2 regions of the Colwellia sp. F1 genome follow, and region 2 is predicted to be linked to the other one. Evidence: predicted binding sites of a transcription regulator. Region 2 holds the regulator's gene; the other holds the start of a gene.
What was found. Region 2 encodes LexA, which represses DNA repair genes until DNA is damaged. Its sites were predicted from a motif close to TACTGTATNNNNATACAGTA; they were not measured.
Positions count from the first base shown of each region.

Region 1: a site for LexA is predicted at 2,974-2,993, ahead of AC0UA9_RS10755 (DNA recombination protein RmuC). Genes of this name have one in related genera too.

Region 1 covers NZ_JBWDLI010000010.1:18,333-24,345, reverse strand. The annotation lists one part of gene AC0UA9_RS10775 (IS3 family transposase) at 1-485, shown strand, start outside; gene lipA (lipoyl synthase) at 751-1,719, opposite strand; gene lipB (lipoyl(octanoyl) transferase LipB) at 1,784-2,419, opposite strand; gene ybeD (DUF493 family protein YbeD) at 2,543-2,806, opposite strand; gene AC0UA9_RS10755 (DNA recombination protein RmuC) at 3,037-4,392, shown strand; gene AC0UA9_RS10750 (sodium-dependent transporter) at 4,442-5,782, opposite strand; gene AC0UA9_RS10745 (MBL fold metallo-hydrolase) at 5,942-6,013, shown strand, end outside.
Region 2 covers NZ_JBWDLI010000004.1:298,239-304,251, forward strand. The annotation lists gene AC0UA9_RS05735 (cytochrome c oxidase subunit 3) at 1-244, opposite strand, end outside; gene AC0UA9_RS05740 (cytochrome c oxidase assembly protein) at 291-848, opposite strand; gene ctaD (cytochrome c oxidase subunit I) at 851-2,440, opposite strand; gene coxB (cytochrome c oxidase subunit II) at 2,444-3,607, opposite strand; gene lexA (transcriptional repressor LexA) at 4,198-4,830, opposite strand; gene AC0UA9_RS05760 (type II secretion system protein N) at 4,967-5,731, opposite strand; gene gspM (type II secretion system protein GspM) at 5,904-6,013, opposite strand, start outside.

The DNA.
Region 1 (6,013 bases), on a different contig from region 2:
TCGGTGATATCACCTACATTTGGACAGCAGAAGGTTGGCTCTATTTAGCTGTTGTTATTGACCTGTATTCCCGTAAGGTCGTTGGTTGGAGTATGGGGTCAAGAATGAAAGCTCAACTTGTCTGTGATGCGTTAACAATGGCTATTTGGCAACGAAAACCCGATAAAGGGCTTATTATTCATTCAGATCAAGGTGTTCAATACGCAAGCCACCAGTACAGAAACTTACTAAAAGATAATGGTTTTATTGGCAGTATGAGTAAAAAAGGCTGTTGCTGGGATAATGCCGTTGCAGAAAGCTATTTTGGTAGTTTAAAGCAAGAGGGTGTTCATTGGAGAAACTATGAAACACGCTATGAAGCACAGCAGGACGTAATGAATTACATAACCATGTGGTACAACAGTAACCGATTGCATTCCTACTTAAGGTATCAAAGCCCAAATGATTTTGAATTGAAAATTAATGAGTTAGAAAAAGTAGCTTAACTAGGGTGACTGAATTTACTTGACCAGGTCACAGTGTCAACTATCTTGAAAAACACCGTATGTAAATCATTATCAACAAAGGGACTGATAACGATTTGGATGAAAGGTTCGGAAGGAACATTGGGATTACGAAGAATTGCACCAAAGGCGTCTACTCGCCAGCAGTGATCATCAGCGGGAAATTCCCTTATTTTAGGAATGTTCCCTGCCATTAACTGACAACCTGCCAGTACACTATAACGATGTGAGTACAAAACATCGTTGTTTAGTAGTCCTTAGCGTTGTAACTCACAACTTCTTCACCCGCAGCTTGTTTATCAGCATGGTATGAAGAACGGACTAAGGGCCCACAAGCGGCATGTTTATAACCCATGCGCTTGGCTTCACGTTCGAACATGGCAAAATCATCAGGGTGAACATAGCGTTCAACGGCAAGGTGATCTTTACTGGGTTGTAAGTATTGCCCAATGGTTAACATGCTAACACCATGGTCGCGCAGGTCTTGCATCACTTCTAAAATTTCTTCGTTAGTTTCACCTAAACCCACCATTAAACCTGACTTGGTATTCACCGTAGGATTAGCTTCGCCAAAACGCTTAAGTAAATCTAACGACCATTGGTAATTTGCCCCGGGACGAACTTTAGTGTAAAGACGAGGCGCTGTTTCCATATTATGGTTAAACACATGCGGTGGATGTTGGTTCAAAATTTCAAGGGCTTTATCCATTCTGCCGCGAAAATCAGGTACTAAAATTTCTACTTTAGTGTTGGGGGCTTGCTCGCCAATTTCTTTAACACAATCAGCAAATTGTTGCGCGCCACCATCACGTAAATCATCGCGGTCAACGGAGGTAATAACAACATACTTTAAGCCCATATCTTTTAGGCTATTTGCCAGTTTTTTAGGCTCTTCACTGTTAGGTGCTAATGGGCGACCATGGCCAACATCACAAAATGGACAACGACGTGTACAAATATCACCTAAAATCATAAAGGTTGCTGTGCCGTGGTTAAAACACTCAGCCAAATTAGGGCATGATGCTTCTTCACAAACAGAATGAAGGTTATTTTTGCGCAAGTTCGCCTTAATACTATCAATTTTATCACTAGAGCGGGGCAGCTTTATGCGCAACCAGCTCGGTTTGCGCAGCATGGTTTCTTTGGTAGAGCTGACAACCTGAATAGGGATGTGCGCTAGTTTATCGGCATCACGTAATTTTGTACCAGGCGCCATTTTAGATGATTTTTTTACCGCAATGTCAGCGTTTACTACTTTGCTGTCACTCGTTGGCATCGTGTTATTTGACATGTCGTTGCTCATAATTGCTCGGTAATCCTGTTGGGTAAGACACTTCGTTAGCAGCTAACAAAGTGATGATATGTTTAACCAATGCCTTTGAGGCATCAGCCATATTTTGTGGGCCTTGAATATCGCATGTTTGAATCATTTCAAGACCAGCATAACCGCATGGGTTTATCCGCAAAAAAGGTGATAAATCCATGTTTACATTAAGTGCTAAGCCATGAAAAGAGCAACCTTTTCTAACTCTTAGCCCAAGTGAGGCAATTTTTTTATCGTTAACGTAAACCCCAGGGGCGTCAGGCTTAGGATAAGCTTTGATGTTGAAGTCATTAAGTGCAGCAACAATAGCGTCTTCAATAAGGGTAACCAACTGCCTTATACCTATTTTTTTGCGTCGCAAGTTAATCATAAAATATATCACTTGCTGGCCAGGGCCGTGGTAGGTTACTTGGCCGCCACGGTCAACTTTAACCACTTCAATATCACCCGGCATGAGTAGGTGCTCTTCTTTACCTGCTTGCCCTTGGGTAAAAACAGGGGGATGCTCAACTAGCCAAAGTTCATCCGGTGTTTGCTCATCACGGTTGTCAGTAAAGTTTTGCATGGCATGCCACACTCTACTGTAATCCATAGTATTTAATTGACGAACAATTAAGTTGCTTTTATTGACCGTAGTGGCTGAAGCAGGCAAAACAAACCTCGTACTGACGTGATAATATTATTGTTTATAGTAAAGTTAAAGCCGTGAGTAACATTATAAAACGTAACGCACTTGCTCTATGGCGTTTAATGTTGTGTAAATTTTTTCTATATGAGCTTTGCTCGTTACTGTGACTGGAATAGAAACAGAATGATAGTTCCCTTTGGCGCTCGGCGTTATCTTAGTTGTATAATCGCCAGGGGTATGTTTTTGCAGCTCAGCAATAATTAAGTCGGGTAGTTCATCACAGGCAACACCCATCACTTTAAAGTTAAGTACAGTGGGGAAGTCTAATAGTTCGTCGAAATGGGTTTTCATGTTTTTCTCTACAAAAGCTAATGCAAATAAGCAGTAATTACTCTGATATAAGTAGTTACCGTAATAATCGTATTATTTTATCATTAATTTAGCTCAAAGTGCTATGAGCGTTTACAAAAAGTAACGTTAATATATAACTAGCCGTTAGGGAAAACTTATGATTAAATAACTGTGTTTATTTACAGTGCAGCTGACACTGGATTTTTTGTTTATAAACCATAAGGTTATTAATGTTATCACTTTTGCAACAATCTGAAATAACCGTGCTTGTTATTTATGCAATACTCACGGTGTTATTATTATGCTTGTTATTTGTTATCCGACAAAACTTGCAACAACAAGGTGCGATTTCTCTGCTCAATGCCCAGCTTGAATTGTCAAACACCGCACAACAGAGCGCTTTAACACAGTTATTTGACAAGCAGCAGCTACAGCTATCCAATTCATTTGAGCAACAAATAGCTGATCTTCGGCTTAAATTATTAAGGGAATTAAGCAGCCAAAAAGAACAGCTCAACCAAACGTTAAGCCAAAACCAAAACCAAACACTTGACCAACTAATTAGTCATTTAAACCAAACGACTCAAGCTAACCGAGAAGAGCTGAGTAAGTCATTAATACAAAGCAGTGAGCAAATGACTAAGCGCATTGACGTGTTAACTAACGCGACGGATAAACGCTTGCAAGACATCAGTGCCCAAGTTGAAAAACGTCTTGCAGAAGGCTTTGAAAAAACCACTAAAACGTTTAGTGATATTTTACAGCGTTTAGCGTTGATTGACGATGCACAGAAAAAAATCACTGAATTATCAACCAATGTGGTCAGTTTGCAAGAAGTGTTAAACGATAAACGCTCTAGAGGGGCGTTTGGTGAAGTGCAACTGAGCGGTTTAATTCGTAATGTACTGCCAGAACAACACGTTAAAATGCAGCACACCTTGTCTAATGGCAAAATTGCCGACTGTGTGTTGTTGCTACCTGACCCTACCGGCAATGTTGTTGTCGATGCTAAGTTCCCTTTAGAAAGTTACCGTAAAATGATGGACTTTGAATTAGCTGAGTCAGACAGAAAAACCGCACAAAAACAATTTAAAATAGACATAAAAAAACATATCAATGACATTAGTGAGAAATATTTAATAGAAAATGAAACAGCAGACGGTGCGATTATGTTTATTCCAGCAGAAGCAATATTTGCTGAAATACACGGGCATCAAAGTGATTTAGTTGATTATGCGAATAAAAAACGGGTTTGGTTAGTCTCACCAACCACACTGATGGCGATATTAACCACGGCTCGCTCTGTTTTAAAAGACGAAGCAACGAGAAAGCAAATTCACATTATTCAAGCACACCTGTCTTATCTAGCCAAAGACTTTGACCGCTTTAAGGTGCGCTTTGCCAACTTAGCCAAACATATTGACCAAGCTGCAGTTGATGTAAGACAAATTCACACGTCGGCGGATAAAATATCAGGACGGTTTGAAAAAATTGAACAGGTAGAGCTGCAACAGTCTCAAGAGAATTTAATGGCTAAGGAAACGCATAGAGAAGAAGTAGGCGCTGGGGAAGAGACTAGATCCTAGTAACTAGTAACTAGTTACTAGGAAGACTTTAGTCCTTACCTCTAGTACCTTAAAAGGCGACATTGACGAACACGATCAGTAGCAAAACAGGGCAGATAAAGCGCAGGTAAAAGCCAAACACCTTCAATTTTACATTATTATTTATTAAAGCAATATTGCTTAGTTTATTGCCTCGCTGCCAAATCCAACCAATAACTATAAAGTAAAACAACGACATTAATGGCTGCAATACTGTCGTTAGCGCCTGTACAACTAAGCCAAATAACACCTCAAAAAAGGCAACTAAAGTCATACTGGCGGCTAAAACCACAATAGACACTAACCAAGTAGCGCCATTACGATTCAGACGTTTATTTTCGACCAAATAGGCCACGGGCACTTCCGTTGTTGAAATAGTTGAAGTGAGCGCGGCAATTGAGAGTAAAGTAAAAAAGCTAAAAGCAACAATTAAACCGGTCGTGCCCATAGAGCTAAATAACGACGGAAGAATTTGAAATATAAGTTGTCCCTCGCCAATGAGGTGGCCATTGGTAAACACTTCTTGGCCTGCGTGTTGTGCAACAAACAAGGCGGGAATAATAAGTAAACCGGCTAAAAAAGCAATACAAGTGTCAAGGGCTGCAATAGAGACAACCAGTTTGCCAATATCTTGCCCTTTTTTCATATAAGAGCCATAAACCATCATACCGCCAACACCAATAGACAATGAAAAGAATGCTTGCCCCATGGCTGAAATAATAAGTTTTGGGTTCGTTACTTGTGAAAAATCAGGAATAAGATATAAAGCCACACCTTGTGCAGCACCTTGCTGTTGCAAAATATAAACGATCAGGCCAATAAGCATCATTAATAAAAGTGGCATTAAACGGCTTGACCAGCGCTCTATACCAGCATGAACGCCCTGATGAATAATTGCCGCCCCAAGTAAGATAAACACAGGGGTAAACATAACATTACGCAGTGTACTTGATGTTGCCAACCAGGTTGCAATATCGTTAAAGCCAAGTAGATTAAATAAAGCACTTAAGGCGTGTGCTAACATCCACCCAGCTACAATACTATAAAAACTTAACATCATCATAGCGCCCACTAAACCGATAATACCGGCGTTACGGCCTACAGTATTAAAGCGCTTCCCACAAGCTTCTGCAAGCGCACTTACAGGATTTTTTTGTGCTTGATTACCAATATAAATCTCAGCGTATAAAGCAGGTAAAGCAAGCAATACAGTAACAATAAGATAAACAAATAAAAATGCACCACCGCCATTATTCGCCGCTTGTGTTGGGAAACCCCATATATTTCCTAAACCAATGGCAGAGCCTGCCGCAGCTAAAACAAAACCTAACCGAGAATGGAAAGAATCACGAGAAACACTAGAAGATGGCATAAAGAGTATAATTATGTTGTTAAAAAAATAATAGTTGCTGAGCTTACCTAGTAAAAAGGCTCAGGGGAAGCAGTAATCCGAGTTGTTAGCGCTTTTCTCTAAAATATCTTGTCTTATGGTATTATCATCCGAAACATTTAGCATTGAGAGTAAACAAGTATGCTCAAGTATCAAATTATTCCCGTAACACCGTTTCAGCAAAATTGTACCTTATTTTGGTGCAACGAAACC
Region 2 (6,013 bases):
TTTGGCGGCTATACTTGCCGGCCATGGATTCAGTGATAACATTACTAAACCAGCCTGCTATCATATAAATCACTAGCGCAATACCTGCTAATAAGATGTATCCACCATAACCACTGGCTTCACTTTGCATATCACTGACATAATTAGCAGCACCAACCGCAATCATAAATAATGCTACTGCGCCAACTATGGGCCAGTGACTTTGTGATGGCACATAATAACTTTCATAATCTTTCGTTGTCATTTTTATTCCCTCTTTACTGTTAATAGCGATAAGAGTTATCAATGCATTACGAGTCTGCCTTTTCACTAACGTCATATAAGGTATATGATAATGTCAGCGTGCTGATATCTGCTGGCAAGTCTAGATCAACATAAAACTGCAAACCCATTTCAACTTCTTCACCACTTTTTAATGGTTGTCGCGCGAAACAAAAACATTCAATTTTTTGAAAATAACCAGCAGCAATACCTGGAGACACTGACGGCACTGCTTGGCCAATAATGTCACGTTGTGATTGATTTTTTGCAAAAAAATTAACAAACTTCATTTCACCAGGATGTACGGATACCTCATTAATAACGGGCTCAAATCGCCAGGGTATTCCCTTGGCCATTCGAGTAATAAACTGCACTTTTATCGTACGCGATGTATCAACACCGTCATCGGTATAAGTGACTGCAGCATTATTCGTTTTACCGTTTAAGCCTGTGATATCACAAAAAACATCGTATATAGGCACAAGGGCAAAACCAAAGCCAAACATAGCAACAACCATAAAAACGAGTTTTTTAATAATTTTACTATTACTTGCCTTAATAGGCTTTTGCGTTATGTCATCATTCATGATTAGTCAACCTTCGGTGGTGTTGTAAAGGTATGATAAGGTGCGGGACTGGCCACAGTCCATTCTAAGCCTTCAGCACCATCCCATGGTTTAGCGGGTGCTTTGTCACCGCCCCTAATGCATTTGATTACAACAGCTAAGAAGATTAGCTGTGATAAGCCAAAAGCAAAACCACCAATACTGACCCATTTATTAAAGTCTGCAAACTGCAAGGCATAATCTGGGATCCGGCGCGGCATACCTGCTAACCCTAAGAAGTGCATAGGAAAAAAGAGTAAGTTGACCGAAATTAATGAGCACCAAAAATGCCATTTAGACAAGGCGTCGCTATACATATGGCCCGTCCATTTAGGCAACCAATAGTAAGCTCCTGCATAAATTGAAAATAATGAGCCCGTGACAAGCACATAATGAAAGTGCGCAACAACAAAGTAGGTATCGTGGTATTGAAAGTCTGCAGGTGTTAGCGCCAGCATCAAGCCTGAAAATCCGCCAATGGTGAACAAAATAACAAAAGCAATTGAAAACAACATGGGCACTTCAAATGATAATGAACCACGCCACATCGTTGCAACCCAGTTAAAGACCTTAACGCCTGTAGGAACCGCGATTAACATAGTACAGTACATAAAGAATAGCTCACCAAATAAAGGCATACCTGTGGTAAACATATGATGAGCCCAAACAAGAAATGACAACAAGGCAATTGCTCCTGTTGCATAAACCATAGAGCTGTAACCAAAAAGTTTTTTACGCGCAAAGGCGGGAATAACTGTTGAAACAATACCAAATGCCGGCATAATCATAATATAGACTTCAGGGTGGCCAAAGAACCAAAAAATATGCTGGAACATTACAGGGTCACCACCACCAGCAGCATTGAAAAAGCTGGTACCAAAGTAAGTATCAGTCAACACCATAGTAACAGCACCTGCTAGCACTGGCATGACGGCAATTAGCAAATAAGCCATGATAAAAAACGTCCAAACAAACAGTGGCATTTTCATATAGGTCATACCCGGTGCACGCATATTCATAATGGTAACAACGACATTAATTGCTCCCATTATTGAAGATACTCCCATAATATGCACAGCAAAAACAAAAAATGCCGTACTACCATTTGAGTAAGTGGTTGACAGCGGAGCATAGAAGGTCCAACCAAAATTAGGCGCACCACTGTTCATAAAAAAGGTAGAAAGCAAAATAGCAAACGCGAAAGGTAATATCCAAAAACTCCAGTTATTCATACGGGGCAAAGCCATATCTGGCGCACCGATCATCATAGGCAACATCCAGTTAGCGAAACCGGTAAATGCTGGCATTATTGCGCCAAAAACCATAATCAGCCCATGCACTGTAGTTAACTGATTAAAAAAGTCGGGTTCTACTATTTGTAAACCTGGCTGAAATAACTCAAGCCGGATTACCATCGCTAATGCGCCCCCCGTTAACAGCATAATAAAAGAGAACCATAAATATAATGTGCCAATATCTTTATGGTTAGTGGTAAATAGCCAACGTTTAATACCTTTCATTTTATGATCGTGATGCTCATCATCAAGGGATTCATTTATTATATTTGTCGTCATGTGTTACTCCCCGCCTGCTGCTTTAACATCTGAGCTTTGAACTAAATCACCCGTGTCATTACCCCAAGCATTACGCTCAAATGTAGTCACCGCTGAAATTTCTTGTAGTGTTAATTGTTTACCAAATGGTGGCATCATACCTTTACCATTGACGATTAAATTAATATGCTCTGTAATACTGCCTTGCGTTGCAACCACACTGCCCTTCAGTGCCGGAAATGTGGGAGGCAACCCTAACCCCGTTGGTTGGTGGCAGGCTGCACAATGAGCCATATAAGTTGTTTCACCTAACTGCATTAACTCCTCTTTACTCAGAGAAGCAGTTAAAGAGGCCCGCTCAGCATCAGCGGCTTTTGCGGTTAAAGCATGCTGTTCTTTCAACCATGCGTCATAATCTTCGCTCGATTTCACTTCAACAACAATGGGCATAAAACCATGGTCTTTACCACAAAGCTCAGCACATTGGCCACGATAAATGCCAGGTTTATCTACATTCGTCCATGCCTCATTGATAAAACCAGGGTTAGCATCTTGTTTAATTGCAAAGGCAGGCACCCACCAAGAGTGAATAACATCATCGGAGGTAATAAGAAATCGAACTTTTTTATTGGCAGGGATAACTAAGGGTTTGTCAACTTCAAGTAAATAGTTTTCACCTTTAGCTGTCTCATTGCCTTTAAAGCTACCATTTTGATTCTCATATTGCTCTCTTGGTGTTGAAAGCACAGAGTAATACTCAATGTTTTGATCAAAGTATTTATAGTGCCACTTCCACTGAGACCCTGTTACTTGGATAGTAATGTCGGAATTTTCATTATTTTCCATGCTAATTAGTGTATTAGTGGCAGGGATAGCCATGGCGATAAGTATAATGACAGGGATGGCAGTCCAAAGTATCTCAACCTTGGTGCTTTCATGAAAATCAGCGGCTTTTGCTCCTTTAGATTTACGATGAAATATCATTGACCAAAACATGATACCAAAAACTACAACACCAATACCAGTACATATATAGAGTGCAAGCATATGTAAATCATACACTTCTCTACTAATCGCTGTTGCTCCTTTAGTCAAATTTAACTGTGAATTTGACCAGGCCGAACTAGAAAAAAGGCTTAAAATAAATAACCCAATTCCCATCAACCTACGATGGTTAGCTCTCTTCACTCAACTTCTCCCTCATTATTACCTACTTAAGCTAAAAAATGATTTTAAATATCACTTCAAAAACAAAGGTATAAGAAATAGAAAACAGAAAAGCAGCAATGTACTTCATACTCATTAAACTGATTAACTGTTAATTTAGTTATTATTTTCAAACAAGATAGTAATACCCTATTTAAAATTTATTAAATTAACTGACGTGAAACTGCTAACTCAGCACTACATGAATGTAATAGTAAGTTTGGGTATCGAATTAGCACATCAACGTCTTTTTATTTTTATACAGTTCTTGCTTATTATTTTGTTCGATTCCCACTCTAGAATCGCTCAAAACTTGATCTACGTCAAATGGTAATTATAAAAAAAAGCTGTAGTATCAATAGAGTAAGCACTCTAAAGCTTTGGAATAGCTTGATAGATATAGCCTATAGCTTTTTTCATTGATCTTATATTTACTAAGAATTATTGGCTATATAACAAGCAAAGTGGGTTTTATTAGTTAAATCGGGTGATATATAGGGGGATAGATAAGAAAGGTGTTGCCGCCAAAGTCTTTAGCAGCAATTGATTAAAAAAGACTAAAGCAACGCAGTTTACATCCAATTACCGTTACGAATTACGCCAACGGCAAGCCCTTCAACATTGAATTCTTGGCAAGTAAGATCGACCTTTATTGGCTCAAAATTATCATTTTCTGCGACTAAATAAACAACATCACCGTCTCGTTTGTAACGCTTAACCGTGACCTCGTTCTCTACTCTAGCAACAATGACCTGACCATTTTGAATATCGCTGGTTTGATGTACTGCTAATAAATCACCATCTAGAATGCCAATATTTTTCATACTTTCGCCATTAACTCTTAACAAGTAATTGGCGGGAGGATGAAACAAATCACCATTCATTTCATAATGTTGTTCAATATGCTCTTCTGCTAATATAGGTTCACCTGCAGCAACGCTACCCACCAGTGGCAAGCCTTCTACTACATTAAATTGCTCAGCTAAACGTATGCCACGCGAAGTGCCTGGCAACATTTCTATATAGCCTTTTTTTGCCAAGGCCTTTAAATGCTCTTCGGCAGCATTAGCTGATTTAAAACCAAAAAAAACTGCTATTTCAGCTCTTGTAGGTGGCATTCCTGTTGCTTGAATGTTTTCTTTTATTAAATCAAATATTTGTTGCTGGCGCTTAGTTAAAGGTTTTAATTTATTTACGATTGGCATTAGCTTTTCCTTTCTAGGTAAAACGCTGTATTTATTCACAACTGTTATTATATACAGCCACAAGGTAAACACAAGGTTTTACTGCTTACTAGCAAGGGTTACCTATCCTACTTTACTAACGCACTCACCTTTATACTCAGAAGACTAAGCGATAACGACCCTGACTGTCTTGTCTACCCAAAAACGGCAGGGCGTCATTAAGGGCGGCAGGAAATTTAGCGCCAGGTTGTAAATATCCTTCACCTGATACTTTACCGCCTTGTGCAACATACGCGGTAAAGGTTAACCCTAAATCATTTTTAGGTGACATTACTAGCGCTAGCGTGCCTTGGTCACAGCTAATATCGGCAGTTAATATGCCTAACGGTACAGTACGAGACAGAGCAGTAACACCAGCTTTAGACCACGCGCCATTGCCTGTTGCACTAACGCATTGATTGTTTTTGCTAAAATCAATTTCCGCTGATGCAACAGTTAAGGTGACATCACCTTGCGCTAACATAGGTAAAGGTAGCGGTAGTTGTTGTGCTATTTCATTAGCGCTTATTAACATATTAGCATTGCTTATTTTTGCTTTCGTTGACGACAGTACTAGATCAAAAGCCCCTTCTGGACCAGCATTAAACGGGTCACCAAATGTGATTGATAACTTAGGGGTTAATGACAATAAAGACCAAGGGCTTAACTGTGCGCTAACCTTGTTAATAGGCGTACCATTTATGACAACTTGTGCGATATTAGTGTGCCAAATACTGCCGCTAACGCCTGAAAGGTAAAGGCTTTTTTTAACATTATTAGGTAATGGTACTTGCTGTAAAACGAATGCGCTTGGCAAGGTAGCAATTACAAAGCCAAGATAAGCGATGACAAAAATAATGCCCATGGCAAGGTTTTTTTTCATTAGTAGTCTCTGTTTAACATTTGAAATTATAAGTACTAGCCGCTAGATTTTAGGCGTTGGGCTCTAGATGCTAGACGCTATTTTTGCTTAATTTTCACATCTGCCTGAATTTTATTCAGGCACCAGTTTTTATTATTGTTATGCACAATTAACCTTTACACTTTCCAGCTTATTACCGCCCAAGCTGTAAACGCCTCACCTTCACTTCTCCTTGGTTATTGCCCTGTGTTAGGTCAATGGCTTGTACTTGTACGCCTTCTTTGTTGGTTAGGTGCTCTAACC